2 regions of the Microbacterium sp. H37-C3 genome follow, and region 2 is predicted to be linked to the other one. Evidence: predicted binding sites of a transcription regulator. Region 2 holds the regulator's gene; the other holds the start of a gene.
The links. The regulator LexA, encoded in region 2, represses DNA repair genes until DNA is damaged. The targets are predictions, from matches to a motif close to TCGAACANNTGTTCGA.

Region 1 (14,634 bases), on a different contig from region 2:
AGCCCCTCCCCCGCGGCGCGGGCGCTCGTGACCCGCCGCACCCGGACCATCGGTCTGATCACGCCGGGGACGGTGCAGTTCGGGCCGACCTCGGTCGCGACCCACTTCAACTTCGCCGCGCGCTCGGAACGCTACAACGTCGACGCGATCAGCTCACCGGAGAGCGACGTCGCCGCCGTGCGGTCGGCGATCGACGGCCTGCTGCGCCAGCGTGTCGACGCGATCGTCCTCATCGTGGTCGACCTCGACGTGCTCGCGGCCATCCAGGGGCTCGAGCTCGACATCCCGCTGGTCGCTGTCGCCGCCACCAGCCGGCCGCATCCGCAGCTCGTGTCGATCGACCAGTACCGGGGGGCGCGGAGCGCCGTGCGCCACCTCGCCGAGAGCGGTCACCGCCGCATCCACCACATCGCGGGCCCCGCCCGCAATCCCGACGCCGCCGAGCGCGTGCGCGGGTGGCGCGACGAGCTCGTCGCGAGGCGGCTCGACATCCCGCCGCTCACCTACGGCGACTGGTCGGCTGCGAGCGGGTTCGGCATCGCGATCGAGAGCGACATCGCCGCGGGTGACGGCATCTTCGTGGGCAACGACCACATGGCGATCGGAGTACTGTCGGCGCTGCGCGAACGCGGTCTGCGGGTGCCCGAGGACGTCGGCATCGTCGGATTCGACAACGTGCCCGAAGCGGCGTTCCTCCATCCCGCGCTCACGACGGTCGAGCAGGACTTCCCGGCGCTGGGGGCCCTGATCATGCAGAAGGTCCTCCTCGTGGTGGAGCAGCCCGATGTCGTCACCGAGGCCACCCCGCTGCCGACCCGCCTCATCGTCCGGCAGTCGTCGGTGTCGGACGGCTGAGCGCCGCTCCCAGCGTTCTCGTGACCGGGTGCGGCACGATCGTTCCCATGGCCTCTCGATCCCGGATGCGGCGGCGCCGTCGCCGGATCGGGATCGCGGCTGTGCTCGTTCTCGTCCCCGGACTGCTCGTCACCGTCATCGTCGCGATCGGGGTGACGGCGGCGAATCTCTCGGCGCTCCCCGGCGCGCAGCCGCAGCCGGCCAAGGAGCCGCGGGAACTCCCGCCGAACGTCGGTGACATCGATCCCGGGAACCTCATCGACGACGCCCTGTTCTTCGATCACGACGCGCTCTCCGCCGCCGAGATCCAGGCGTTCCTCGACGATCGGATCGGCGAGTGCGCCAATGACGCGTGTCTGAACGTCGCCACCGCGGGGATCTCGTCGCGTGAGGCTCGGGTCTCGCAACGCACCGGCGACGTCATCTGCCGCGCGATCGAGGGGGGTGAGCTGCCGGTCGCGGAGATCATCCACCGGGTGCAGGAGGCCTGCGGGATCTCGGCCCGCGTCATCCTCGTCACCCTGCAGAAGGAGCAGTCGCTGGTCGAGGGCCGCGCCGCCCGGGCGCCCACGGAGGGACGGTTGCGGGCGGCGATGGGGGCGAGTTGTCCCGACACCGCTCCCTGCGACCCGGAGTACGAAGGCGTGGGCGCGCAGATCGTCGCGGGGGCGACCGACCTGGCCTCGTACCGCGCATCCGGCTTCATGCGCCAGCCGGGCACGCACTTCATCGCCTTCCACCCCGACCCCGCGTGCGGGGGAACGGATGTCGCGATCGAGAACGACGCGACGGCGGCGCTGTACAACTACACGCCCTATCAGCCCGACCCGGCCGCGCTGTCGGCGGGGTGGGGCTCGGGCGGCCCATGCTCGTCGTACGGCAACCGCAACTTCGCTTACTACTTCGCGCTGTGGTTCGGCTCCGTACGAGCCGGATGAGGGTTCGAGCCGGATAAGCGTGAGCTGTGCGTGGACTCTGTGCCCACAGGCGGAGCCACTATCGTGCGTCAGGTGACGTCACCCCTGCGCGACCTGCGTACCTTCGCCACGAGCGCGCGCTGGTGGTCGCGCCATCGACCGGTGACGCTGCTGATCGCGGCCTTGACGATCGGACTCAGCGTCGCGGGGATGATCTTCCAGCCGATCGACTGGGGCTTCATCCCGGTCGACGACGCCGACCCGGCGGGCACCGCGGTGCGTCACTGGTGGAGCTCGCTCACCTCGCTCTTCGTCGTGGAGACGGTGCCGGCGCTCGTCGCGTTCGTCGTCCTCGTGATCCTCGTCGTCGGCGCGGCGGAGCGCGCGATGGGAAGCCTGCGGACCGCGATCGCGTACGTCGTCGGCGGGGTCGCGGCGTCGTTCCTGGGGTTCGCGATCGATCTGTTCGAGCAGACCTACCTCGCCGGCATCCCGTTGAACGCACCCGCCGTCGACGTCTTCTCCCCCACCGCCCCGCTGCTGGCGACGGCGATGGCGGCGAGCGCCTTCTTCGGGACGATCTGGCGCCGCCGCACGAGGCTGCTGGCGCTCTTCTCCGCCATCACGCTCTACCTCTACTCCGGCGGCGCGAACGATCTGTTCTCGCTCCTCGCGGTTCCCGTCGGCTTCGCGCTCGGCTTCGCGCTGGGGGGCCGCGTCCGCGGCTTCCGGTTGGTGCGCAGCTCGTACTACGAGAAGCGCGTCCTGCTGGCCGCCATCGTCGCGATCACCGCGATCGGCCCGGTCGTGGCGACCGCGTCGGGCTCGGGCGCCGGACTGCTGTCGATCTACGGGTACCTCTCGATCGATCCGCTGAGCGTGGTGGACGGCCAGGTGTGCGCCTTCGGTTCGCCCGGCGCGCCGTGCCCCGACGACTTCTCCTCCATCGCCGACCTGCAGGGCTGGTCGAGTGTCGTGGCGCTGCTGCCGCTGATCGTCCTGCTGCTCGCGGCCTGGGGCATCCGGGGCGGGCGGCGCATCGCGCTCGCGGTCGCGGTCGCCATCAATCTCGCGATCTTCGCGGGGATGGTCTACACCTTCCTCGTGATCGAGCCCGACACGGTCGCCGCGATCGGCGCCGCCGTCGACCCCGAGACCGCCGACTTCGTCTGGCAGACGCTCACGGGCGTCATCGTCGGGGCGATCGTGCCGCTGGCCGTGGCGGTCGTGCTGATCGCGTTCCGCGGGGCGGCGCGTGTCTCGACGGCCGCTACGGCCAAGCGCACGTTCGCCCTCACCGTGGCGATCGGCACCGCCGTGACGCTCGCTGCCTCCTTCGTCGGGACGCTCCTCCTCGCCGACGGTTTCCGTCCGGGGATCGACGCCGTGATGGTGCTGCGGGCGCTGCCGCTGCGCCTCGTGCCGCCGACCCTCATCCCCTCCGACATCGTCGAGTTCGTGCCCGAATCGGCCGCCGCGCAGGCACTGTGGTACCTGCCGTCGCTGGTGTTCTGGATGCTGCTGATCGTGGCGGTCGCTCGGGTGCTCCTGAATCCGCGCACCGTGCTCGACGCACCCGACCGCCTGCGCGCCCGGGGCGTGCTCGAGCGGGGCGGGGGCGACACGCTGTCGTTCATGTCGACCTGGCGCGGCAACTCGTACTGGTTCGCTCCCGACGCTGACGCTGCGATCGCCTACCGCGTGCGCGGCACCATCGCGGTGACCCTCGGCGGCCCCTTCGGCCCCGATCACGACCGCCCCGACGTCGTGTCGAACTTCGTGGAGTTCTGCGGAGCCCACGGCTGGACGGCGGTGTTCTACAGCGTCGACGCACGCGAGGGCAGCATCTTCGATCACCTCGGCTGGCAGCGGATGCCAGTCGCCGAGGAAGCCGTGCTCCACCTGCCCGACTGGAACACGGCCGGTAAGAAGCGCCAGGACATCCGTACCGCCACCAACCGCGCATCCCGCTCGGGCATCACCGCGGTGTGGACCTCATGGCGCGAGCTCACCGCGGGTCAGCACGCCCAGATCCGTGAGATCTCCGAGGGCTGGGTCGCCGACCGGTCGCTGCCCGAGATGGAGTTCACCCTCGGCGGCGTCGACGAGCTCGACGACCCGGCGGTGCGCATCATGATGGCGGTCCACGAGAGCGGCCGGATCGAAGCGGTCACGAGCTGGCTGCCGATGTTCGAGCACGGCACGGTGACGGGATACACGCTCGACTTCATGCGCCGGCGCGGCGATGCGATGAACGGGATCATGGAGTTCGTGATCGGCGCCGCCGCCGACCGGATGAAAGGCGATGGGCTGACGCTCCTCAGCCTGTCCGGGTCGCCGCTCGCCTCGACGCAGCTCGGTGATGACGCCGCTCGTACCAATGTCGCGCGGCTGCTCGACCTGCTGGGCGGGCTGCTCGAGCCGGCGTACGGGTTCCGGTCGCTGCTGAACTTCAAGCGCAAGTTCCAGCCCGAGTTCGTGCCGCTATGGGCCGTGTATCCCGACCCGGCTATGCTCCCCGCGCTGGGGGTCGCGCTCACCCGCTGCTACCTGCCCACGCTGACCCTGTCGCAGGCGGTGCGCATGGCGGGCGCGCTGCGCTAGCCGCGGCTCAGCGGTTCAGCGGCCCAGGCCCCAGTGGTCCGCGATGATGGGCAGCCCCTGCTGGAAGACGTACGACCACGATGTCGCGTCGTGGGCGCTCCCCTGGGCCTCGACGTAGGTGGCATCCATTCCCGCAGCCTGCGCCGCTTGGTAGATCCGCTGCACCCCCGGGCGGAAGCCGTCGTCATTGCTGCCCACGCCGAACACCGCGGTCATATCGCGATAAGGGGCGTGGGCGGCCATGATCGCGGCTGGCTTGGCCGCCTCGTACGCGGCCCGGTCACCGCCGAAGCCCTGCGCGATGGTGGTCGCCTCGTCGCCGAGCGAGGGGAACTCCTCACCCGAGGCGTCGAGGATCGCGCTGAAGAGCTCGGGGTGGGCGGACCCGAGCTGGATCGAGCAGGTACCGCCCTGCGAGAGCCCGCCGATCCCCCAGAAGTCGGGGGCGTCGAGGACCGGCAGGTTGGCCTTGATCCACGCGGGCACGTCGACGGTGAGGTAGGTGGCCGACTTCCCGAGCGGTGAGTCGATGCACATGGGGTTGGCGTCGCGCGAGCCCAGCTGGTCGGGCGAGACGACGATCGGCGCGAGGCCGTCGTGAGCCGCGGCGTAGGCGTCGAGCGTCTGCTGCAGGTGCGCCAAGATCAGCGGGTCCTGGGGCAGCCCCGGCTGTCCCGAGAGCACGATGAGCACCGGGAGCAGCGGCGGGTTGTCGGTGAGAGCCGCGGGCGGGCGGTAGATGACGGCAGGTCGGGCGGAGAATCCGGAGTCGGTGGCCGGGATGGTGACCGTGCCGACCTCCCCCGCCGACGGCATCCCCTCGGGCGCGGTCCAGTCCGCGATCGTCGGGCGGTCGGCGTCGCTGTCGACCGACGGCAGATCGGCGGCGCCGAACACGGGCAGCCCGAGCGCGGTGCGCACGGTCGGGTACTGGCCGAACGCGATGTTCACGCCCATGGCGGCGGTAGCCGCGAAGAGCACGATCGCGAGCGGCGCGGCGACGGCACGGCGCCAGGTCGGCCGCCACAGTGACGCGAGGGCGACTCCGATGGCGGCGAAGCCGAGCGCGATCCACATACGCGAGTCGGCGGTGAGGACGACGCCGAACAGGTTGTAGTGATCGGCCAGCAGCCACGTCAGCGCCATCCCGAACAGACCCGCGCCGACGGCCGCCGCCGCGGCGGTCAGCGTCCACCTGCGGCGCTGCCAGCGACGGCTGGGTCGCAGCACGACGAGCGACACGAACGCGAGGGCGGCGAGGACGCACGTGATCACGACGGCGGGTCCGGAGAGGATGTTGACGTTGAGCAGCCAGTTCACATCGACCTCCCGAGGGTCGCGTCGAGCCGGGATGGCGCGGCGGGCTCACCGACCCGTCCTCAGCGTAAACCGGACCGCGTGCTCGACCCCGCGCGCGGCCCGGTTTTCGCGGCGGTTTCATCAGGTCGGGGATGGCCGCGACGCGGGCGGGCTCAGTCGGCGTGCTCGGGCGGCCAGACGACCGAGAACCGCTCGAAGACGATGTCCTCGTCCTCCGACCACTCCGCCCCGCGGGCGGCGGCGACGCGCGTCCAGTAGCGCCGGTGCTCGCGCTGCCAGCTCTCGAGCGACAGGTCGTCCTCGCCCTCGTCGGCGGCGAACGCGGCATCCGCGCTCGTGAACGGCCCCAGGCGCAGTTCGGTCGTGCGGATGACGATGCGCGGAGCGCCCGTGCTGTCGCAGGCGATCCAGTGCGATCCGATCCGCGGGATCAGATCGCCGCGGGCGACGAAGTCGGCGACGAGCTCGGCGGTGGCACGCTTGCCGCCGGCGAGCACGATCCCGAGGAGCTCATCGGCCAGGTGCGCATTGTCACCGAAGTGCTCGACGGTGTACTCGGGTGCAGCGAGCACGGCCTCCGGGTGCGCCGTCCGGTACTGCTCCCACATCTCGGCCGCGGCGGCTTCATCGAGGGGCAGGGCACGGGATGATCCGCTGTATTCGCTCATCCCTCGATCCTCGCACCCGCCGGTCTCAGCGCCGCCGCGTCACCGCCCTCGCGCCGGCGATCAGGCCGACGAGCGCCGCGGACGCCGCCGCCGACGCCGCGGTGTACAGCGGGGCGCGATGACGGATGGCCCAGGTCTGCACGCTTCCGTTCCGCGCACGATCGTCGAAGGCGCCGTGGGCGCCGTGATCACCGGGCACCGGCTCGTAGAGGTTCGGCGCGGTCGTGGCGGCGTCGGATTGCGGGGCGAACTGCCCCTCCCAGGCGTTCTTCGCGAGGTACCAGTCGAGGAAGCGCCCGGCGACGCGAGTGCCGAGGATGAGGCCGACGGTCGATTCCCCCACCCACGTGCGCCGGCGCGGCTTGTCGGCGACGTCGGCGACGGCTCGGGCGCCGACCTCGGGCTGGAAGATGGGCGGTACCGGCTGCGGATGCTGCGGGAAGTTCGACTTCACCCATCCGAACTGGGTCGTGTTGAGGGCGGGCATGTCGACGATGGAGACGGCGACGCGGCTCTTTTCGTGCGTGAGCTCGGAGACGACGGAATCGGTGAAGCCGTGGATCGCGTGCTTCGCGCCGCAGTAGGCCGCCTGCAGCGGGATGCCGCGGTGGGCGAGCGCCGACCCGATCTGGATGATGTGTCCGCGGTCCCGGTCGCGCATCCGCCGGAGCGCCGCGCGGGTGCCGTTGACGGTGCCGAGGTAGGTGACAGCCGTGGCGCGGTCGAAGTCGTCGGCCGAGGTGTCGAGGAACGTGGCGATCGCCCCCGACATGACGTTGTTGACCCACAGGTCGATCGGGCCGAGGGTGTTCTCGACGTCGGCGGCGGCCCGGTCGACGGCATCCGCGTCGGCCACGTCGACCGACACCGCGTGCGCGCGCCGGCCCGCCGCCTCGATGTCGGCGACAGCGCCGTCGAGGCCGTCACGTCCGCGCGCGAGGACCGCGACGTCCCAGCCGCGGTGCGCGAGCTCACGAACGATGGCTCGGCCGAGGCCCGCGCTTCCCCCGGTGACGACGGCGACTCCGCGCCCGCTCGCTGCAGCCATGACGATCTCCTTCCACCGAGGCATCCACGGTGGAAGCTCGCGATCGCGACCATTGTCGGCACGCGAGCGCGCGGGAACGCACCTGTTGCCAGGCAGGGTGCGATGGTCTAGGGGAAGGTCTCGGCGTGCGCGATCAGCGCATGCCCGACATCCGGTCCCACTCGATCGACTTGAACTGCAGGAACGTGCACAGGTTGCCGGCGAAGGCGACCTCGGCGGCAAGACCGGCCATCTGATAGGGCGTCAGGGTGAGGTCGTCGGACCGGGCGGTGAGGGTCGCCTCCCACTCGGGGTCGTCGATCGCCCGCGGCTGCATGTAGACGTCGGCGGGCGCATTCTCGAGGTGCACGATGACGAGTCCGGTGTCGAGCCCGTCCGACCCGTCCTGGATGGCGACCTTGACCGAGACGCCGGGCACTTTCCCCTGTTCGAGGAACTCGGCGACCCATTCCTCCAGGAGGGTCTTGGTCCGCACGGGGACCCGCGGGATGTCATCGCTCATCACGTCGAATCTTGTCATATCCCGAATGAAAAAGCCCGCCGTTCCCGGCTGGATACGGTGATGAATCGAATTATCGACCGTCGGGAAGCAGCGCGTGCTTCTCGCGCCATTCCCGGAGGGCGCCCGTGGCGATCGACACATCGTCGGAGGCGACGGCGTCGTCGCCGATGATCTGCACCGACTCGTGGCCCTTGCCTGCGATGAGGACGATGTCGTCGGGGCCGGCGGCGGCAACGGCCATCGCGATCGCGGCCGCTCGATCGCGGATGACGCGGACGTTCTCGACCGAGCGGAAACCGGCCAGGATGTCGGCGACGATCGCGTCGCCGTCTTCGTGATGCAGATCGTCGTCGGTGACGATGATCGTCTGCGCGAGCTCTTCGGCGATCACGGCCATCTCGGGTCGCTTGCCGCGGTCGCGGTCGCCGGTGCAGCCGAATACGACGGTCAGCCGGCCGGCACCGCCTGACAGGGCGATGAGGGCCTGCCGCAGGGCGTCGGGCGTGTGGGCGTAGTCGACGACGACCTGCGGGCCTGCGCCGGGCGACACGACCTGCATGCGTCCGGGAACCCGGCGGATCTCCCCCACTGCCCGCGCGATGGCGTCGGGGGCGAAGCCCTGCGCACGGAGGATGCCCGCCGTCATCGCGAGGTTGTCGATGTTGAACCGGCCGATGAGCGGTGACGCGACCTCGAAGCGGTCGCCGTGGATCGCGAGAGTGAAGTCGGCGCCGTCGGCCCGCATCCGGATGTCGTCGGCGCGGACCGTCGCCGCCGCTGCGCCGGACGTCGAGACGGTGACGTCGTCGAGTCCCGCGGGGAGCGCGATGCCCGCGACATAGGGGTCGTCGATGTTCCGCACCGCGGCGCGCACACCCGGAAGGCGGAAGACGCCCTGCTTGGCCCGGCCATACGCTTCCATCGACTCGTGGTAGTCGAGATGGTCGCGGGTGAGGTTCGTGAACGCGGCGATGTCGAAGTGGCATCCCTCGACCCTCCCCTGGGTGAGGGCGTGCGAGCTCAGCTCGATCGCGACCGCGTCGGCGCCGGCACGCCGGATGTCGGCCAGGAGCTCGTGCATGTCGACCACCGACGGGGTCGTGAGCGATGTCTTCGCCAGAGCGCCGAACAAGCCGGCTCCGAGCGTGCCGATGGTGGCGGCGCGGTGTCCGAGGAGCTCCCAGCTCTGGGCGAGGAGCTGCACCGTCGAGGTCTTGCCGTTCGTGCCGGTCACGCCCACCAGGGTCATGTCGGCCGACGGATGACCGGTGTACTGGTCGGCCAGCCGCCCGATGACGGCGGCCAGGTTCGGGATGCCGCGCACCCGCGCATCGACGTGCGTGACGCTCGCGTCGGTCAGGACGAGAGCCGCGTCGCGCTCGAGCGCCTGCGTGATGTGCTCGCGGACCCGTTCGTCTCGGCCGAGCGCGACGAAGACGTCGCCGGCTTGCACGGTGCGGCTGTCACCGCGCAGGCGACCGCCGGGTACGTTCCCCCCGGCGACCCCCGTCGCCCACCAATCAGGGTCGAGTTTCCGACCCTCCCCAGCGTCTTGCATGTACCGCCCCATCGATCTCTGACTCGACAGTTCCATGAACGGGCGGTCACCCGCGGGAAGAACACGTCGGAGCCTGAGATTGGCACCGTAACGTAAGCGCCGCTTAAGACGGAGAACGTCAGCTCTGGGGCTCGGGCACCATCCGCAGACCGTCGGCGCTGTTGGCCGATTCCATGAGGGCGTCGATCCATTTCGGGTTGATCTGCGGCTGGCGGCTGCCGGCGAACTGGAACTGGACCGAGATCGTGGGGTGCAGCCAGAAATCGCGACGGCTCGTGCCGTGCGGCGAGGTCGTCTCGAACATCAGCGGTTCGCCGCGCCGCAGCTTGGTCATCAGAACCAGCCTGAGATGCGCGAGCGCACGATCGTCGATCTCGACGAAGTTGGCCGCGTTGTCGTAGAAGAATCTGCCCACCGGCACAGCTTAGGCGGCTGCGGGCAACGCGAGGCCAGCGCGTATCATCCGCTCACAGATAGAAGCCGTGACGCTCGAGGACGACGACGGCCTCATCGCGCGTCGATACGCCGAGCTTGGCGAACAGCGATCGCATCTGCGACTTGATCGTGTTGATGGAGACCGTGAACTCCCCGGCGATCTCGCCATAGGTCTTGCTGCCTCGCATCACCGAGGCGACGGAACGCTCGCGGGGTGTCAGGGCAGGCAGCGCCTGCGGCGCGCGGGGTTCCCGCCGGCGGAACTCCTCTGTCGCGTCGGCAATCGCCGCGGCGAGCTCGGGGCGGCGCTCGCGGAGGCGTTCTCGTAGCGGCGCCAGCTGCTCTCGCGGCACGCTGATGAAGGGTGCGATGAGGTCGCCGGCGTGATGGGCCAGGTTGCATGCCTCGTCGAACAGGTCGTCGGCGGCGGCGCTGTGGCCCAGCCGATCACGCGCGACGGCCCGACGCACCAGAACGATGGCGAGGGTGCGCGGGCAGTGCTCCGCTCCGAGCGCGAGGCATCCGTCGGTCGCGTGGAGCGCCGCGCGGTCGTCGCCGAGCGCGAGGTGGGCAGCCGCGCGGTGGGCCTCGAAGCACACCGCGTGGCTGGGTGACGATTCGAGCGCCTCGAGCAGGGCGAGCGAACGCCGGGCCGATCCTTGCGCGAGGGTCGCCTCGGCGAGGACGGAGAGGGCGAGCTGCCGCATCAGCCGGTGGCTGAGGTGCGACCATGCGCCTCCGATCGCAGATCGCAGTCCGGCTACTCCCGCCGTGAGGTCGCCGCGGAGGACGAGCGCGATCGCTTCCGCCGTGGCTGCGGCATGCTGCGCGTACGGGTCGCGCGGTGCGATCGAGCGCAGCAGAGCGGCGGCGCGCTCGGTACGGGGCGCGTCGAGCATTCCGGCTCCCAGCAGGATGTCGGCGACGGTCAGGGCATGGTCGGTGTCGGCGACGTTCCATCGGTTGGTGCGGGCGAGGTCGGCGCACGCTTCTCGGGATGCCGCCGCCGAGGAGAACTCGCCGTTCACCGCGAAGACCAGGGTCTGCACGGCTGCCGCGCGGTAACGCACGGCCTCGCTGACGGCGAAGGTGAGGGCCCGTGAGGAGTACAGCCCAGCGTCACGCGGACGTCCGGCCACCACGTAGGTCTCGGCCACCGCGGCGAACAGCGACCCCAGCGAGTCGAGCCCGAGCACCGCACGGCCACGCAGACGCCCCTCGGCGAAGTGGGCGTCGACGAGGTCGAGTGCGCTGTCGAGGTCGTCGAGCCGCACACGCGCGATCAACATCCCTTCGAGCAGCTGGACGTTCGCCTCGGTCCACAACTGCGGTGTGACGCCGACGTCGAGCGTGCGCAGCTGAGCCAGGTCGACCTGGGTGGGCCGTGCCGGAAGGGTACCGGGCAGGCTGCCGTTCACGATGCGGTGCGCCGTCGCGCGGAGCTCGTGGGTGCGGCTCGGATGCAGGATGGCGCGGCGCTCGATCGTCACGATGGGTCTCCGGATGGTTCGTTCACGCGATGCGCTCATCGCATCGTCATGGAGGGGATGGCGCGAAGCCCGAATCGTGACGCGACTTCGCGATAACCGTGCGAACTCCGTGTCGTGATGCCCGTTGCTGAGACTGTGCGCGCAGAGTCCAGGCTCAGGCTCAGGCTCAGGCTCAGAACGGTGGCGGTTCACCCGGCGGTGGTCCGCCGGGTGCGGCATCCGGTGGCGGGTCCGTGGTGTCTATCGTGAAGCAGACCGCGGGTATGGGTACGTCTTCGCGGTAGATCCGGCCGAGGGGTGAGGTCCATTCGAGGACCCCTCCGCCGACCTGCCGAACCTCCCACTTCGTGAACTGCTTCATCGAGTGGTGCCGCTGGCAGAGGTGGGCGAGGTTGAAGATGTGGGTGTGCCCACCGAGGGCGTGATCGACCGTGTGGTCGAGTTCGCAGCGGATCGCGGCCCGCCGGCATCCGGGGAACCGGCAGTGCTGATCCCGAGCCATCAGGAGCTTCTTCATCGAAGCCGTGGGCCGGTAGGTGTCGATCTCGACCGGGGTGCGGGTGACGGGGTCGATGAACAGCCGGTCCCACTCCGACACCTGCCCGGCGAGCTGCCGGACGGTGTCGGCATCGACGAGCCCGGCCCCGACGGCTTCGGCGGGGTTCTCGTCACGCCCCATCAGCGTCTCGGCGGTGACGGCGACCTGAACGCGTGCGCGGATCGCGCCGAGCCCACCGGCCCGGTCGGTTCCGTAGGTCGGGTCAACGACGGGCGCCCCACCGAGGACGAGGTCACCGAGGATGTCGGCGCGCAGCTGATCCATGGTTCGCGTATCGGCGGACTCGCCGGCCCCCGCGGCATCCGCCGCCGAGCTCTCCGCGGCATCCACCCCGCCCGGCCCGGCGCCCTCCGCCCCGGCGCCCTCAACCCGCGCGTCCTTCACCGACTGCCCCATCTGCGTCAGCCGGTCGAGCATCCCCGCGGCGATGACCGTCGGAAGGTTAGCGACGAGATTCGACATCCCATCCGAACCGTGGAACACCCGCACGCACCGTTCGGCCGCCGCGGCCTTGTGCCGCTCGGTGAAGTTCTGCGTATGCAACCGAGCCACCAACGCGTCCAGCGCACCCCGCACCCGTGAGGGCACATCCCGCTCGCACACCGCGATCGCGGCTTCCTCGTACGCCGACCGCACCTCCTCAGGCACCCTCGCGCCGACGCGCACGACCACATCCACGTGGCCACGTTCGATCCGCCGCTGCACCCACGCCTCGAACACCGCGGGGTAGTCGTCGATGACGGTCATCGCGTGGTCGATCTCACCCTGCAACCTGCGGTCGGTGAGTCGCGCCATCCCCGCGGCCTCGGCCGCGACCGACCGCAGCTCCATGTCCGACGCCATCCCTCGTACCCCGTCGCGCCGCGCCTCACGCAGAGCCGACCGCCCCAGCTCCGCCAACGCCCGCATCCGCGCGACATCCCCGACGTGAAAGAGGTCGAGGGCCTCGGTGAAACCCGCGAAAGCCGCGGCGTGCGTCGACTCACCCGAGGCGCCCTCGCCTCCGAGCCCGCGATCGCCGTTCGATGTCATGTTCCCATTGTCGCAGCAGGGTACGACATCCCCATCGAACATGTCTTCGACAAGAGAGCGCGGCCCGCTCGACCGGTTGGGGAGGAGTTGACGGACCCACGATCCGGCATCCGCCCGAGCCAGCCCATGAGTCTCGGTCCGAATCCTCGTCCGACGAGGCTCCCCCGCAACTTTCTTCGTGTTTTCGCGTCACGATCCGTCGCCTCGAACGTCTCATCAACATGCACCCTGCGACGAACGCCCGTCCGGCTCCCCCCGAAACGGGCACCCGGACCCGCGCTTCCCTCCGGCGCGACCGGCCGCGCGCCGGAGCCCGCACCCGCAGCCCCGACCGCGACCGCACTCGCGCCACCAGCCTCACCCCCGCGTCCGCCGAGCCGCCCACCCGGGTCGGCACGATCAGGTTCCGCTCCCGCGCGTGGCTGCTCGGTCGCACGCGGGCACGAGGTCAGCAGGCCACTCGGGATGCCATCCGTCCGTCCTGGATCGAGATCGACGGCGCAACTCTCACGGTCGCGTGGGGCTGGCCGAACGCCCGCAAGCGGTCATGGCAGCGCGGCGACGTCGGCTTCGTGTGCTCGTCGGGCACGACCAGCCGCGAGGGGGCGCCCGCCCGCGTCATCCTCGTCACCGACAAGTCGCACGGTGAGGCCGTCACGGCGACCATCGTCTGCGGCGGCTTCTCGTACGAGGCGTACGCGACCCTCCGGCGTCACCTGCGCAACTTCGAGGCGATCGGCGACGCCGAACGGTCCGACCCGTTCACTCGATGGGGCGTGCCCCTCCGCGCGGGAATCTCACGATGAGCGCGACCCCCCATCGCACGAAATCGGGTTCACGGGACGACAGCGAGCCCCGCACCCCGGCAGAGCTCTCCGACGACGAGCTCGTCGATCGCGCGCGCGATGACGACCAGCGCGCCTACGGCGAACTCTGGCTGCGCCACTCGGCCGCGGCTCACGCCGTCGCCCGCGCATACACATCGCTCGACCCGGATGATGTCGTCGCCGAGGCCTTTGCTCGGATTCTGTCGACCATCCGACGTGGCGGCGGCCCGTCGATGGGCTTTCGGCCTTATCTGCTCACCTCGGTCCGGAACGTCGCGCATCAGTGGGGAGCGCGGCAGTCGCAGACGTACGCGACCGACCTCGAGGATGCCGCGGATGAGGCCGCTCCGGATGCCGAGTGGTCGGCGATCGCGGGCTTCGAGTCGAGCGCCGTCGCTGCGGCGTTCGCAACGCTCCCCACTCGCTGGCAGGAAGCCCTTTGGTACAGCGAGGTCGACGGCCTGAAGCCGCGCCAGTTCGCTCCGTTGCTCGGACTCGCACCCAACGCGGCGTCGGCGCTCGTCATTCGGGCGCGGCGCGGCTTCCGCGATGCGTGGGTATCGGCTCAGCTGCGTCGCGCCGATGACGACGAATGCCGCCTGACCCTCGAGATGCTCGGTGCTCACTCCCGGTCCGGGCTGTCGCGGCGCGATGCGCGTCGCGTCGAGCAGCACCTCTCGACGTGCGAGGGCTGCGCGCTCGCCTGGATCGAGGCTCGCGACATCTCGTCGCGCCTGGCGCTCGTGCTCGTCCCTCTCGTGGTCGGGATCCCCGCAGCCGCGTCGTACAGCGCGTGGACGCAGTCGGGCGCCGCGCAGG
Region 2 (14,634 bases):
GCGCCGTCCGTCCCCGTCTGGGTGGCGATGAGCTCGGTATCGGTCGTCGGCGCCACCGGGTGGTGCAGCGGGTCGACAGCGGCGGCGCCGCCGCCCGGAGTGCGCGGCGACCGCGAGAGGCGCTTCTCGAGGAAGCTGGCGAACCACGACAGCAGCAGGCACATCACGATGTAGATCGCGCCGATGACGATGCCCGCCTGGAGGATCGGGCGCCCCGGCTGGGAGGTCAGCTGCTTGGCGTAGTACAGCAGCTCGGGGTAGGTGATGATGAAGCCGAGCGCGGTGTCCTTCAGCGTCACGACGAGCTGCGCGACGATGACGGGCAGCATTGCGCGGACCGCCTGCGGCAGCAGGACGAGGCGCATGACGCCGCTCTTGCGCAGACCGATCGCGTAGCCGGCCTCCTTCTGTCCGCGCGGCAGCGACTCGATGCCGGCGCGCAGGGCCTCCGCGAGCACGGAGCCGTTGTAGGCGACGAGGGCGATGACGACCGCCCAGTACGGCTCCATGCGGATGCCGAGCGTCGGCAGGCCGTAGTACATCAGCATCATGAAGATCAGCACCGGGACGGCCCGGAACGCCTCGATGACGACGCCGAAGGGAATCCGCACCCACGCGTGATCCGACAGGCGGCCGATCGCGAGGACGAAGCCGAGAGCCAGCGCACCGACTGCCGCCACCCCGAACGCGACGAGCGTGTTGCCGAGCGCCCGGCCGATGCCCAGCCACACGTTGCTGAACGTGAAGATGTACCACTTGTCGGCGGAGAACTGACCGCTCACCGCGAAGCGGAAGACCACGAATCCGATCGCCGCGGCGACCAGGAGGATGGTGACGATGCCGAGGATGCGGTTGCGCAGGATCGCGCGGGGCCCCGGGACGTCGTACAGGACGGAAGTCATCGCGCGATCCTCCACTTGTTCTCGAGTCGTCGCTGCACGGCGCTGAGGACCAGCACCAGGGCGACGAAGACGACGGCGACCCAGAGGAGCACGGTCAGGGCGTTCTCGCCCCGCTCGCTCAGGTTCGCGCGGATGGCGCCGAGCTCGACCACGGAGAAGCCGGCGGCGACCGTGGTGTTCTTCAGCAGCGCGATGAAGACGCTCATCATCGGCGGCACGACAGACCGGAAGGCCTGCGGCATGACGACCAGCGTCATGACCTGGCCGAACGTGAGCCCGATCGCACGGGCCGCCTCGGCCTGGCCGACCGGCACGGTGTTGATTCCCGCGCGGATGACCTCCGCGACGTAGGTCGCGGTGTAGATGCCCAGCGCCCAGACGCCGAGCACCGTGAAGCCGGGGTTCGGCAGGTCGAGCTGCGGGTAGCCGAACGCGAAGAAGAAGAAGACGAGCGTCAGCGGGGTGTTGCGGATGGTGTTGACGTAGACCGTGCCGAAGGCGCGCGCCACCGGAATCGGCGAGACGCGCATGGCGCCGATCAGGGTGCCGAGGACCAGGGCGATCGCTCCGCCGGCGAAGAACAGCAACAGGGTGTTGCCGAGAGCCTCGCCCCAGAGGTCGAGGTTGTCGGTGATGACGCCCACATCGTCTCCTTGGATGGTGCGGGGCGGGGACGCGTGCGCCCCCGCCCCGTGGTCATGGTGTCAGTGCGACTCAGTACGCGTCGACCGCGGGCTGCTCGACCGTGATCCCGGACTGGCCCAGGTTCTTGTCGAAGATGCCCTGCCACACGTCGCCGCCGTCGGTGAGCAGCTCGTTGATGTGCGCGCGGAACGCGTCGTCGCCCTTGCGCAGGCCGACGCCGTACTTCTCCTCGCTGAAGGGCTCGCCGACGACCTTGATGTCGTCGGGGTACTGCGCCGCGTAGCCGATCAGGATCGCCTGGTCGGTCGTGACGGCGTCGACGGTGCCGTTGATGAGGGCGTCGACGCATGCCGAGTAGAGGTCGAACTCCTCGGTGGGAACCTCGGGGTAGTTCGTCTTGATGTTCTGGATGGGCGTCGAACCGGTCGCCGAGCACACGCGCGTGTTCTCGTTCAGGTCGTCCTCGCTCGCGATGTCGCTGTCGGCGGCGACGAGCAGGCCCTGGCCCGTGATGAAGTACGGCCCGGCGAAGTCGATCTGCTGCTTGCGCGCGTCGGTGATCGAGTAGGTGCCGACGTAGTAGTCGACGTCGCCGTTGACGATGGCCTGCTCACGGTTGGCCGACGCGATCGCCTTGAACTCGATCTTGTCCTCGTCGTAGCCGAGGGATGCCGCGATCCACCGTGCGATGTCGACGTCGAAGCCGCTGCGCTCGTTGGTCGTCGCGTCGAGGAAGCCGAGGCCGGGCTGGTCCTCCTTGACACCGACGATCACCTTGTCACGCGACTGGATCGCGTCGAACGTCGGGCTGCCCTCGAGCGAGACGTCGGAGGCGACCTCCCACAGGGCCTCGTTGCTGTCGCCGCCGTCACCGCTGGCGGCGCCGCCGGGCGAGGTGGGCGAGCCGCTGTTGCAGCCGGTCAGAGCGATCGCAGCGATGGCGACACCGGCGAAGGCGCCGGTGATTCGTGTCTTGCGCATGTGGTCCTCCTGGTTGGGGCTTCCGCGCCCGGTGCAGAGCGCGGAGGTCGGTGGTCTCAGTGGGTGATGAGTTTGGAGAGGAAGTCCTTGGCACGGTCGCTCTTCGGCGACGTGAAGAACTGCTCGGGAACGGCCTCTTCGACGATCTGGCCATCGGCCATGAAGACGACGCGGTCGGCGGCCTTGCGGGCGAAGCCCATCTCGTGCGTGACGACGATCATCGTCATGCCGTCGTGCGCGAGACCGACCATGACGTCGAGGACCTCGTTGATCATCTCGGGGTCGAGGGCGCTCGTGGGCTCGTCGAAGAGCATGACCTTCGGCTTCATCGCGAGCGCACGCGCGATCGCGACGCGCTGCTGCTGACCACCCGACAGCTGCGCCGGCAGCTTGTCGGCCTGGTGCCCCACGCCGACGCGGTCGAGGAGTTCACGGGCGAGCTTGTCGGCCTCGGCCTTCTTCATTCCCTTGACCTTGATCGGGCCGAGCGTGACGTTCTCGAGGATCGTGAGGTGGGCGAAGAGGTTGAACGACTGGAAGACCATCCCGACGTCGGCGCGGAGCGCCGCGAGAGCCTTGCCCTCGGACGGCAGCTTCTCGCCGTCGATCGTGATCGTGCCCTCGCTGATGGTCTCGAGGCGGTTGATCGTGCGGCAGAGGGTCGACTTACCCGAGCCCGAGGGACCGATGACGACAACGACCTCGCCGCGGTTGACGGTCAGGTCGATGTCCTTCAGAGCCTGGAACGAGCCGTAATGCTTCTGCACGCCCTCGATCACCACGAGCGGGTCGCCGCGGCGCACCGAGATGTTCGACGTCGGGGGCGCCGGGTTTTCGGGAGTCGTCATAAGAGATCACATTAAGAGCACTCCCCCGCCCGGGACCCCGAGGAACGCGCCGAGTCACCGATCTGTAACAGAATCGGAATACACGGCGCATCCCGCTGGCGCCGTCGACGGGCTCAGCCGGCGCGCTGGGCGAACGCGGTCTCGTACAGGCAGACGCTCGCGGCGGTGGCCAGGTTGAGCGACTCGGCGGCACCGTAGATCGGCAGCCGCAGCGCGAGGTCGGCCTGGGCCAGGGCCTCGTCGGCCAGGCCGCGTGCCTCGTTGCCGAACAGCCACGCCGTGGGCTCCGCGAGCGTCGCACGGTGGTCGAGGAACTCCTCGCCCTTGACGTCCGCGGCGACGACTCGCAGCCCCGCCTCGTGCGCGCGCGCCACGGCGGCGTCGAGCTCGACGCCGAGCACGATCGGCAGGTGGAACAGCGACCCGGTGGTCGAGCGCACCACCTTGGGGTTGTAGGGATCGACGGTGCGACCCGTCAAGACGACGGCATCCGCACCGGCGGCATCCGCGGCTCGGATGATGGTGCCGAGGTTGCCGGGGTCGCGCACCTCTTCGCAGATCGCGACGAGGCGGGGACCGGCGGCGAAGATGTCACGCAGCGACGACGGCGACTGACGCGCGACGGCGACGATGCCCTGGGGCGTGACGGTGTCGGCCATCGCCTCGAGCACGGCCTCGCTCGCCGAGACGACGGCGACGCCGGCCTTCTCGGCGTTCGCAGCCAGTTCGGGATGCCGCTCGATCGCGCCGGGTGTCGCGAAGACCTCGACCAGGGTGTCGGGACGGTACGCGAGCGCCTCCCGCGCGGCCTGCGGACCCTCGAGCAGGAACAGACCGGTCTCCTGACGCGCGCTGCGCTTGGTCAGCTTGGCGACGGCGCGAACGCGGGGCGAACGGGGGTTCTCGAGCACGTTTTCAGCATACGGCGAAGGGGCGCCCTCCTCTCGGAGGACGCCCCTTCGTGCGGTGCGTGGAACGCGAAGACCCGATCAGGCCTTGGGAGCGTTGACGTCGGCGGGCAGCGCGCCCTTGGCCGTCGCCACGAGCGACGCGAAGACGGCGGGCTCGTTCACGGCGAGCTCGGCGAGCATACGACGGTCGACCTGCACACCCGCGAGGCCGAGGCCCTGGATGAAGCGGTTGTACGTGATGCCGTTCTGACGGGCAGCGGCGTTGATGCGCTGGATCCACAGACGGCGGAAGTCGCCCTTGCGCTTGCGACGGTCGCGGTACGCGTAGACGAGCGAGTGGGTGACCTGCTCCTTCGCCTTGCGGTACAGGCGCGAACGCTGTCCGCGGTAACCGGAGGCGCGCTCGAGGATGACGCGACGCTTCTTGTGGGCGTTTACTGCCCGCTTGACTCTAGCCATTTCGTTTGTTTCCTATTCGTGCGCAGCAGCGCTCAGATGCCGAGGAGCTTCTTGGCGACCTTCGCGTCGCCGGGAGCCAGGATCTTGTCGGCCGACAGGCGGCGCGTGCGCTTGGTGGGCTTGCCTTCGAAGTTGTGGCGGAGGTTCGCCTGCTGCTTCTTGATCTTTCCGCTGCCGGTGACCTTGAAGCGCTTCTTGGCACCCGAGTGGGTCTTCTGCTTCGGCATGTCTCTTCCTTCGTTGTGTTTCCCGCGAGGCGGGAGTCTGGGGGCTACTCCGCCGAGGCGGGAGCGGCGTCTTCGGTCGCGGGTGCGTCGCCGGAGCGGGCCTGGCGTGCTGCCTCCTTGTTGGCGGCACGCTGGGCGTTCTGCTCGGTCTTCACCTCGGACTTGTTCTTGTGCGGCGCGATGACCATCACCATGTTGCGGCCGTCGATCGTCGGGTTCGACTCGACGGTGCCGAGCTCGGCGACATCCTCGGCGAACTTGCGGAGCAGGCGCACACCCTGCTCGGGACGCGACTGCTCGCGACCGCGGAACAGGATCATCGCCTTCACCTTGTCGCCCGCCTGGAGGAAGCCCTCGGCGCGCTTGAGCTTGGTGATGTAGTCGTGCGCCTCGATCTTCAGGCGGAAACGGACCTCCTTGAGGACCGTGTTGGCCTGGTTGCGGCGCGTTTCCTTGGCCTTCTGAGCCGCTTCGTACTTGAACTTGCCGTAGTCCATGATCTTGACCACGGGCGGCTTCGAGTTCGGGGCGACCTCGACGAGGTCGAGTTCGGCCTCCTGCGCCAGACGCAGGGCGACCTCGATACGGACGACGCCGACCTGCTCTCCAGCGGGGCCGACGAGGCGAACCTCGGGGACGCGGATGCGGTCGTTGGTGCGGGGATCGCTGATGTGCGGAACTCCTGTTCGTGCGGTGGTGGCCACCGGGACGCGAGGACGCGACCCGGGCGGAAGAGCATCGCATCCACCCCGCACGACGCGCGTGCGTCGGCATTCGTGTTCCGCACCCTGGCTACCCCGGCCGCGGTGAGACGGACGGAGCGGAGTGCATGACCCGGTAGCCTGGAACGGCAAGCGCGGGTGGGATGTGATCCTCTTTCGATCCGGAGTAGAACACTCCGGTGCCCGCACAGTCTAGCAGAGAGCGACACGTGGACACGAACCCCGCCGACAACAGCACTTTCACCGACGACGAGGCTCGTCGCCAGCGGTGGGAGGAGCAGGAGCGCGCGGCCTCGGCCGCGACCCGCGACATCGCCGACGTGCCGGCGGTCGAGGTCATCACCACCGCCGCCGTGCACCTCATGAGCGCCGCCGCCGTCAAGGTCGGGCTCGCCGACGACCCGGCCACCCAGCTCGACCTCGACGAGGCCCGCAAGCTCATCAACGCCCTCGCCGGGCTCATCACCGCCGGCGCTCCCGAGATCAGCGACATGCACGCGCGATCGCTGCGCGACGGCCTGCGCTCGCTGCAGCTCGCCTTCCGCGAGGCGTCGACGATCCCCGACCCGATCGGCAAGGGCCCCGGCGAGAAGTTCACCGGTCCCGTCAACTGACGAGGTCAGGAAGCGCGCACCAGCTTGACCGTCAGCGAGTCGACGAGCACCGCGATGCGGTCGTCGGCGGCCCACCGCGACGCCAGCCGCGACAGCACCGCGTCGAGCTCAGCGGCATCCAGCCCATCGATGAGATGAAGCCGGACGATCAGCTCGGGGCCGCGCATCCGGGCGTCGGGATCACCCGCCGCGACCGACAGGTCGAGCACCGCGAGCTCTCCGCCGATGCTGGCCTGGAGAGCGGTGAAGACCTCGGGCGAGGTGGGCGCCGGTTCCCAGGGCAGTCCCTGTCCGATCGCCCAGACGGCGGGGCGTCGCAGCACGAACTCGGTCTCGGAGCCCGGGTCGATCACGATCAGGTCGGTGTCGTCGGACGCCGCCGCCATCGCCGTGCGTACCCCGTCGGCCGGAACCGGACGGGCGACGGCATCCCACCGCGCGAGTGCGGCCACCGACGTGAAGACCGGCAGAACGCGCCGACCGTCAGGAGCCGCGACCGTGACGATCGACAGCTCCTGGGTCTTGTCGACACGCAGCCCCGTCGGCCCGACCCCTTCGTCGCCCTTCTCGGGCACGAGCGGGATCAGCAGCCGCGCCGCGCGATACGCCTCGACGACCGCCACGGCGTCACCGGTCCCCGCGCGGAAGGCTTCGAGCGCCGCGAGCAGCGCGGGATCGGCGGAGCCGTCGTCACCGGCGTGAGGGTTCGACTCGAAGCTGCGCCCTTCCCAGGGAACGCCCGCCGAGTCGGCGGCGTGGCCGCAGCCGTCGTCAGTCTCCGGCGACATCCAGCGCCTCGGCCAGCGTGAACGCGCCGGCGTAGAGAGCCTTGCCGACGATCGCACCCTCGACGCCCAGCGGCACGAGCTCGCGCAGCGCGGCGATGTCGTCGAGGCTCGAGATACCGCCGGATGCGACCACGGGCTTGGGTGTGCGCGAGGTGATCTCGCGTAGCAGCTCGAGGTTCGGGCCCTGGAGCGTGCCGTCCTTCGTCACGTCGGTGACGACGTATCGGCTGCAGCCGGCGTCTTCGAGACGCTCGAGGACGTCCCACAGGTCGCCGCCGTCGCGGGTCCAGCCCCGGGCGGCGAGCGTCGTGCCGCGGACATCGAGTCCGACCGCGATCGCGTCGCCGTAGCGGCCGATGACGTCGGCGGCCCACTCGGGGTTCTCGAGCGCGGCAGTGCCCAGGTTGATGCGCGTCGCACCGCTCTCGAGAGCGGCCTCGAGCGTCGCGTCGTCGCGGATGCCGCCCGACAGCTCGATCTGCACGCCCTTGACCTGCTTGATGACCTTGCGAAGCACGGCGGTGTTGTTGCCTCGGCCGAAGGCCGCGTCGAGGTCGACGAGATGGATCCACTGCGCACCCTGCTTGGCCCAGGCGAGCGCCGCATCGACGGGGTCGCCGTAGGTCGTCTCGCTGCCGGCCTCGCCCTGGGTCAGGCGCACGGCCTTCCCGTCGGCGACGTCGACGGCGGGCAGGAGGATCAGTTCGGGGGTGGACGCGAAGTCGTTCATCACATTCCAGGGGTGGGTCGGGATGCACGCTCGTCCACGCGAGCGCACCAGAGGGAGACTAGTGGCGCGGCAGGGCGCCGATCCAATTGGCGAGGAGACGGATGCCGGCGGCCCCCGACTTCTCGGGGTGGAACTGCGTCGCCGAGAGCGGTCCGTTCTCGACGGCCGCGAGGAAGGGCGCGCCGTAGTCGCACCAGGTCAGCACGGGCTCGGCGAAGGGCTTCATGACCTCGAGGCTCCAGTCCTGGGCGCCGTACGAGTGCACGAAGTAGAAGCGCTCGTCCTGCAGCCCGTCGAACAGCGTCGACCCCGCCCCGGCACGAACGGTGTTCCAGCCCATGTGGGGCAGCACGGGCGCCTGCAGTTCGGTGACGGTGCCCGGCCATTGCCCGAGGCCCTCGGTGTCATCGCCGCGCTCGACGCCGTTGCCGAACATGATCTGCATGCCGACGCAGATGCCCAACACCGGGCGACCCCCGGCCAGGCGCCGCTCGATGATCTCGTCGCCGCGGCTCTCGCGCAGGGCGGCCATGACCGCGCTGAACGCACCGACGCCGGGAACGAGAAGACCGTCCGCATCACGGATGAGACCACGATCGGAGGTCAGTCGGGCGTCCGCACCCGCGGCGGAGAGGGCCTTGACGGCCGAGTGGATGTTGCCCGAGCCGTAATCGAGGACGGCGACGAGCGGCGCGCGTCCGGTCGTGTCACCCTCGGTCATAGAGCGCCCTTCGTACTGGGGATGCCGTGCACGAGCGGATCGAGCGCCTTGGCCTGCCGGAAGGCACGGGCGAAGGCCTTGTACTCCGCCTCGGCGATGTGGTGCGGGTCGCGTCCGCCGAGCACGCGGACGTGCATCGTCAGGCCCGCGTTGAACGCGATCGCCTCGAACGTGTGCCGCACGAGCGACCCCGTGAAGTGCCCGCCGATGAGGTGGTACTCGTATCCCTCGGGCTCTCCCGTGTGCACGAGGTAGGGACGCCCGGAGATGTCGACGACAGCCTGCGCGAGCGCCTCGTCGAGGGGCACGAGCGCATCGCCGTAGCGCGAGATGCCCGACTTGTCGCCCAGCGCAGAGCGCAGCGCCTGCCCGAGCACGATCGCGACATCCTCGACCGTGTGGTGCGCGTCGATGTGCGTGTCGCCCGTCGCGCGCACAGTCAGGTCGGTGAGCGAGTGCTTCGCGAACGCCGTCAGCAGATGATCGAAGAACGGCACGGTCGTCTCGATCGTGCTGATCCCGGTCCCGTCGAGGTCGAGCTCGAGTTCGACACTCGACTCGCTCGTGGCACGACGGATGCTGGCCGTTCGGGGGCTGGTCATGCCTCCGAGTCTATCGACGCCAGTGCTTCGAGGAACGCGGTCGTCTCGTCTTCCGTACCGGCACTGACGCGCAGGCTGTGCGGGATGCCGACGTCGCGGACGAGGATGCCGCGATCGTAGAGCGCCTGCCAGGTGGCGCGCGGGTCGTCGACCCCGTCGAACAGGACGAAGTTCGTCCAGCTCTCGTAGGCGTGGTACCCGAGGGCATCGAGCGTCGCCGACATCCGATCGCGCTGCGCGACGATCTCGTCCACCATCCGGAGCATCGTCGACGAGTGCGACAGCGCGGCTGTCGCCGCCGCCTGCGTGAGGGCGCTGAGGTGGTACGGCAGGCGGACGAGACGCAGGGCGTCGATGAGGGTCGCGTCGGCGGCGAGATAGCCGACGCGCGCACCGGCGAAGGCGAACGCCTTGCTCATCGTGCGTGAGACGACCAGGCGCTCCCGCTCGCCGAGCAGCGTCAGCGCGGAGGGGCTCTCGCGCGGCGCGAACTCCTGATAGGCCTCGTCGACGATCACGATGCCGTCGGTGGCGTCGTACACCGCCTCGATGACGTCGAGACCGAGCGGCGTGCCGGTCGGGTTGTTGGGCGCGCAGAGGAAGACGACGTCGGGGCGCAGTTCGGAGACTTGCGCCGCAGCGGAGGCCGGGTCGAGCGTGAAGTCGGGGCCGCGCGTGCCCGCGACGTACTGCGCGCCGGTGGCTCGCGTCAGCAGCGGGTACATCGAGTACGTGGGGCCGAAGCCCATGGCGGTGCGCCCCGGGCCGCCGAAGGCCTGGAGCAGGTGCTGCAGCACCTCGTTCGATCCGTTCGCGGCCCAGATGCGATCGGGGGTGAGGCCGTGACCGAGGTACTCGGCGAAGGACTCGCGGAGGTGCGTGAACTCGCGGTCGGGATAGCGGTTGACGTCGCGCAGGGCACGGGCGACGGCATCCAGGATGTCGTCGGCGACCTCTTCGGGAACGGGATGCGTGTTCTCGTTGACGTTCAGCGCGACCGGAAGCGGCGCCTGCGGGGCGCCGTACGGGGTGAGGCCTCGCAGATCGTCTCTGAGGGGCAGATCATCCAGACTCGGGCTCATCCCACCCATGCTAGGCCGCGTCCGAGTCCGGCGTGGCCGCATCCCAGCTTCTGCGCCGAAGACGGCGGGCTTCAGCTCGCGGCGTCGTACTCGGCGGGGATGGCGAGTGTCTGGCCTGCCTCGAGCTGACCAGAGCCGAGGGCGTTCAGCCGGATGATGGCGTCGACGACGTCACGGGGGTCGGCGGCCGGCGCCACCTCTTCAGCGATCGACCAGAGCGATTCGCCCGACATGACGGTCACCGTCGTGAACGACCCCTCGGGCGCGCCCGCCTCGTTGGAGGCGAGTGCTCCCCCGCCGGAGAGCACGGCAGCGGTGACGGCGACGACGGCGGGAAGTGCGGCGATCGCTGCGATGACGCGGCGTCCGCGGCGCGTCAGGCGCAGACGGGTGCGGGGGGCCGGTGCGAAGCGGGCATCGATCGTGGTCATGACATCTCCTCGGGAGCGGTAGGAAGATTCGCTCCCGCCTCTCGGCCGGGAGAGGCGGGTGCGAACTTCGGTTCCGAACGTATCTTCGATATTGTGTGGTGTCAACCACCCACCGAAATCGGAGACCGATCGAAGAGACACGCGGAGCGTTCCGTGATGTCGCTGTCGGATCGGGCTACCTTTTCGACAGCGAGAGCCCACCACGAACCTCCGACATCGGGTCGGGGACGGGGCGCGACGACAGGAGACCGGCGGTATGAGCGAGAAGCCGCAGACGCGACGACGGAAGAATCTGAGCGATAAGCAGCTCGCGATCCTCGAGGTGATCCAGCACGCGATCGCCCGCAACGGCTACCCGCCGAGCATGCGCGAGATCGGCGACGCCGTCGGCCTCAAGTCGCTGTCGAGCGTCACCCACCAGCTGAACCAGCTCGAGCTGAGCGGATACCTCCGCCGCGACCCCGGCAAGACCCGCGCAATGGAGGTCCTCATCGACCTCCCCGGCACGGCCGGCGAGAACCCCGCCGACGCCGCGCCTGCCCTCGGCGACGCCGCCCTCGTGCCGCTCGTGGGCCGCATCGCGGCGGGCGTCCCGATCACCGCCGACCAGCAGGTCGAGGAGATCTTCCCCCTGCCGCGTCAGCTCGTCGGCAAGGGCGAGCTGTTCATGCTCAAGGTCGTCGGCGACTCCATGATCGACGCCGCCATCTGCGACGGCGACTGGGTCGTCGTGCGGGCACAGGCGACCGCCGACAACGGCGAGATCGTCGCGGCCATGCTCGACGGCGAGGCCACCGTCAAGACGCTCCGTCAGCGCGACGGCCACACCTGGCTCCTCCCCCGCAACTCGGCGTTCGAGCCGATCCTCGGCGATGACGCCACCATCCTCGGCAAGGTCGTCGCCGTCCTCCGCACGGTCTGACCTCGCCGCACCGACGGAACTGCGGGAGGGGATGCCGCGACTCGGCGGCATCCCCTCCCGTCGCCCGGCACGACCCGGATCCGCTCGCGTAGCGTGGCGGTATGTCGCAGCAGCAACTCCCGTACGGTTCTTGGCCCTCCCCCCTGACCGCCTCGTGGGCCAGCGCGTCCTCGTTGCGCCTCGACGGCGCGCGCTTCGTCGGGGATGAGATCTGGTGGGGCGAATCCCTTCCCGATGAGGCCGGTCGCGTCGCCGTCATGCGCCGCCGCGACGATTCTGTAGAGGTCGTCCTCCCCGCGCCCGGGAACGCGCGATCGCGTGTGCACGAGTATGGCGGCGGCGCCTGGACGGCGTCCGACGACGGCGAGCTGTTCTTCGTCGACAAGTCGGACCAGCGCATTCGACGCCTCCGCCCGGGCGGCGAGCCCGAGGCGCTCACTCCCGAGGAGAGCGGCACCCACTACGGCGGTCTCCGCTGGCAGCACGCCGCGCTCCTCGCGGTGCGCGAGCGCGAGCGCCCGGGGCGCACTCCGGAACGACACATCGTGCGGATCGACGGCGCGAGCAGCGATGAGAACGCCGCGAGGGGCGACGAAGCGGGAGTGACGGAGCTCGCCGGGGGCAGCGACTTCGTGGCTCAGCCGGCACTGTCACCCGACGGATCACAGCTCGCGTGGGTGGCGTGGGATCACCCCGACATGCCCTGGGACCGCACCCGCATCCGTGTCATCGAGCTCGACGCCCCGGATCGTGTCCGCGAGGTAGCCGGCGGCAGCACGGCCGCGCTGCAGCCGGAATGGACATCGGACGGCCAGCTGCTGCTGCTCGACGAGCCGACGGGGCGCTGGAACCTCCATCGCGTCGACCCCGCGACCGGTGCGGCACCCGTCGCGGTCTCCCCCGCCGACGCCGACACGGGTGGTGGCCTGTGGGTCCTCGGCACCCGGTGGTACGCGCCGCTCGACGACGGCCGCGTCGTGGCCGTCCGCACGCACGGCTCGGACCAGCTCGTGATCATCGACCGCGACGGCGGCGCGATCCCGCTCCCCTTCCCCGCCACCGCTCGACTGCAGATCGAGGACGTCCGCGGCAGCCGCGCCCTCGTGAGCGGCGCCATGCCCGGGGCGAGCGGGCTCTGGCTGGTCGATCTCGACAGCGGCGAGCCGACAGCGGTGCGCGGCGGAACCCCTGATATCGACGAGGCATGGATCCCCCATGCCCGTCAGATCACCACCGAGGGTCCCCACGGCCCGGTGCACGCTTTCGCCTATCCGCCGACAAACCCCGATGTCACGGCGCCGACCGACGAGCTGCCGCCGTACCTCGTCTGGGTGCACGGCGGGCCGACGTCGCACGTGGGCGGTACCGCCGACGCCAAGGCGGCCTACTTCACCAGCCGAGGCATCGGCGTGCTCGACGTGAACTACGGCGGGTCGACCGGGTACGGCCGGTCATACCGTGAACGGCTGAAGGGCCAGTGGGGCGTCGTCGACGTCGATGACGTCGCGGCGGCGGCACGCGGCCTCGCCGCCGACGGACTCGCCGATGCGTCACGGCTCGCGATCGAGGGCGGGTCGGCCGGTGGCTGGACCGTGTTGGCGGCGCTCGTCGGCACGGACGTGTTCGGCGCGGGGGTCTCGCGCTACGGCGTCGGCGATGCCCGCGCCCTCGCGGCCGAGACCCACGATTTCGAGGCGCGCTACCTCGACGGCCTGATCGGTCCCCTTCCCGAAGCGGAGCACGTGTACATCGAGCGGTCGCCGCTGAGCCACGCCGAGGGGTTCCGCGTGCCGCTGCTGCTTCTCCAGGGCGACGAGGACGCCGTCGTGCCGCCGGCGCAGGCCGAGGCCATCCGCGACGCACTCGTCGCGCAGGGCGTGCCCCACGCCTATGTCCTGTACGCGGGCGAGGGGCACGGGTTCCGACGGACGGAGACGATCGTGAACGCTCTGGAGAGCGAGCTGGCGTTCCTCGGCCAGGTGTTCGGTTTCGACACACCCGGCGTCGCGCCGATCGAGCTCGACTGAGCCCGGCGATCGCCTGGCGCTGATACGCCTGTCAGGCCGGCGGTGCTGGTGAGGCCTTCCGCATCCGCGGAGGACTCACCAGCACCGCCGAGCCTGCAGGTGTATCGCCGGCCGCGTGATCAGACGGCGTAGGGCGCGAGCTCAGCCGCGAGACGCTCGGAGACGTGCGCGTGCACGGCCGTGCCGTCCTCCTCGTGCGAGGTGGCGACGATGTGGCCACTCTCGTGCACGGCCGAGATCAGGTCGCCACGGTCATACGGCACGAGAGCGCGCACCTCCACAGCCGGCAGCGGCAGCGCATCCTCGATCGCGGCGCGCAGCTCGTCGATGCCCTCGCCCGTGCGGGACGACACGAAGTGGGCCGTCGGCTCGAGCCCGCGCAGCAGCAGGCGCGCATCGTCGTCGACGAGGTCCGCCTTGTTGAAGACGACGAGCTCACGGGTGGCGCGAGCGCCCACGTCGCCCATCACGTCGCGGACGGTCGCGAGCTGCGCCGCGGGATCGGGATGCGAGCCGTCGACGACGTGCACGATGACGTCCGCGCCCGAGACCTCCTCGAGTGTGGACCGGAACGCCTCGACGAGCTGGTGCGGGAGATTGCGGACGAAGCCGACGGTGTCGGTGAGCGTGAACACGCGCCCGTCGGCGGCCTCGGCCCGACGCACCGTGGCATCCAGCGTCGCGAACAGAGCGTTCTCGACCAGGACACCCGCGCTCGTCAGCCGGTTCAGCAGACTCGACTTGCCGGCGTTGGTGTAACCGGCGATCGCCACCGAGGGGATCGTGTTGCGCCGACGCTCGGCTCGCTTCGCCTCGCGCGACGGCGCGAACTCCCGGATCTGCTTGCGCAGCTGCGCCATGCGGGTGCGGATGCGGCGCCGGTCGAGCTCGATCTTCGTCTCACCGGGACCGCGCGAGCCCATGCCCGCACCGCCCGCGCCGACCTGGCCACCGGCCTGGCGGCTCATCGACTCGCCCCACCCGCGCAGACGCGGCAGGAGGTACTCGAGCTGCGCGAGCTG

Region 1: O1W71_RS15935 (HNH endonuclease signature motif containing protein) is a predicted target of LexA. The motif match lies at 13,023-13,038, and genes of this name have one in related genera.

What each region holds. Positions count from the first base shown of each region.
Region 1 is NZ_JAPVLR010000009.1:528-15,161, reverse strand. It holds gene O1W71_RS15985 (LacI family DNA-binding transcriptional regulator) at 1-855, shown strand, start outside; gene O1W71_RS15980 (hypothetical protein) at 903-1,793, shown strand; gene O1W71_RS15975 (DUF2156 domain-containing protein) at 1,866-4,376, shown strand; gene O1W71_RS15970 (alpha/beta hydrolase) at 4,392-5,696, opposite strand; gene O1W71_RS15965 (ASCH domain-containing protein) at 5,849-6,364, opposite strand; gene O1W71_RS15960 (SDR family oxidoreductase) at 6,390-7,412, opposite strand; gene O1W71_RS15955 (hypothetical protein) at 7,546-7,914, opposite strand; gene O1W71_RS15950 (UDP-N-acetylmuramoyl-L-alanyl-D-glutamate--2,6-diaminopimelate ligase) at 7,985-9,472, opposite strand; gene O1W71_RS15945 (DUF7882 family protein) at 9,591-9,887, opposite strand; gene O1W71_RS15940 (helix-turn-helix transcriptional regulator) at 9,940-11,397, opposite strand; gene O1W71_RS15935 (HNH endonuclease signature motif containing protein) at 11,570-12,988, opposite strand; gene O1W71_RS15930 (hypothetical protein) at 13,210-13,794, shown strand; partial or broken gene O1W71_RS15925 (sigma-70 family RNA polymerase sigma factor) at 13,791-14,634, shown strand, end outside.
Region 2 is NZ_JAPVLR010000001.1:919,160-933,793, forward strand. It holds gene O1W71_RS04565 (amino acid ABC transporter permease) at 1-902, opposite strand, end outside; gene O1W71_RS04570 (amino acid ABC transporter permease) at 899-1,546, opposite strand; gene O1W71_RS04575 (glutamate ABC transporter substrate-binding protein) at 1,617-2,528, opposite strand; gene O1W71_RS04580 (amino acid ABC transporter ATP-binding protein) at 2,585-3,376, opposite strand; gene O1W71_RS04585 (TrmH family RNA methyltransferase) at 3,490-4,287, opposite strand; gene rplT (50S ribosomal protein L20) at 4,366-4,746, opposite strand; gene rpmI (50S ribosomal protein L35) at 4,779-4,973, opposite strand; gene infC (translation initiation factor IF-3) at 5,018-5,677, opposite strand; gene O1W71_RS04605 (DUF1844 domain-containing protein) at 5,905-6,309, shown strand; gene O1W71_RS04610 (SseB family protein) at 6,315-7,097, opposite strand; gene priA (bifunctional 1-(5-phosphoribosyl)-5-((5-phosphoribosylamino)methylideneamino)imidazole-4-carboxamide isomerase/phosphoribosylanthranilate isomerase PriA) at 7,081-7,827, opposite strand; gene hisH (imidazole glycerol phosphate synthase subunit HisH) at 7,886-8,548, opposite strand; gene hisB (imidazoleglycerol-phosphate dehydratase HisB) at 8,545-9,150, opposite strand; gene O1W71_RS04630 (histidinol-phosphate transaminase) at 9,147-10,232, opposite strand; gene O1W71_RS04635 (LysM peptidoglycan-binding domain-containing protein) at 10,304-10,663, opposite strand; gene lexA (transcriptional repressor LexA) at 10,920-11,585, shown strand; gene O1W71_RS04645 (prolyl oligopeptidase family serine peptidase) at 11,687-13,612, shown strand; gene hflX (GTPase HflX) at 13,732-14,634, opposite strand, start outside.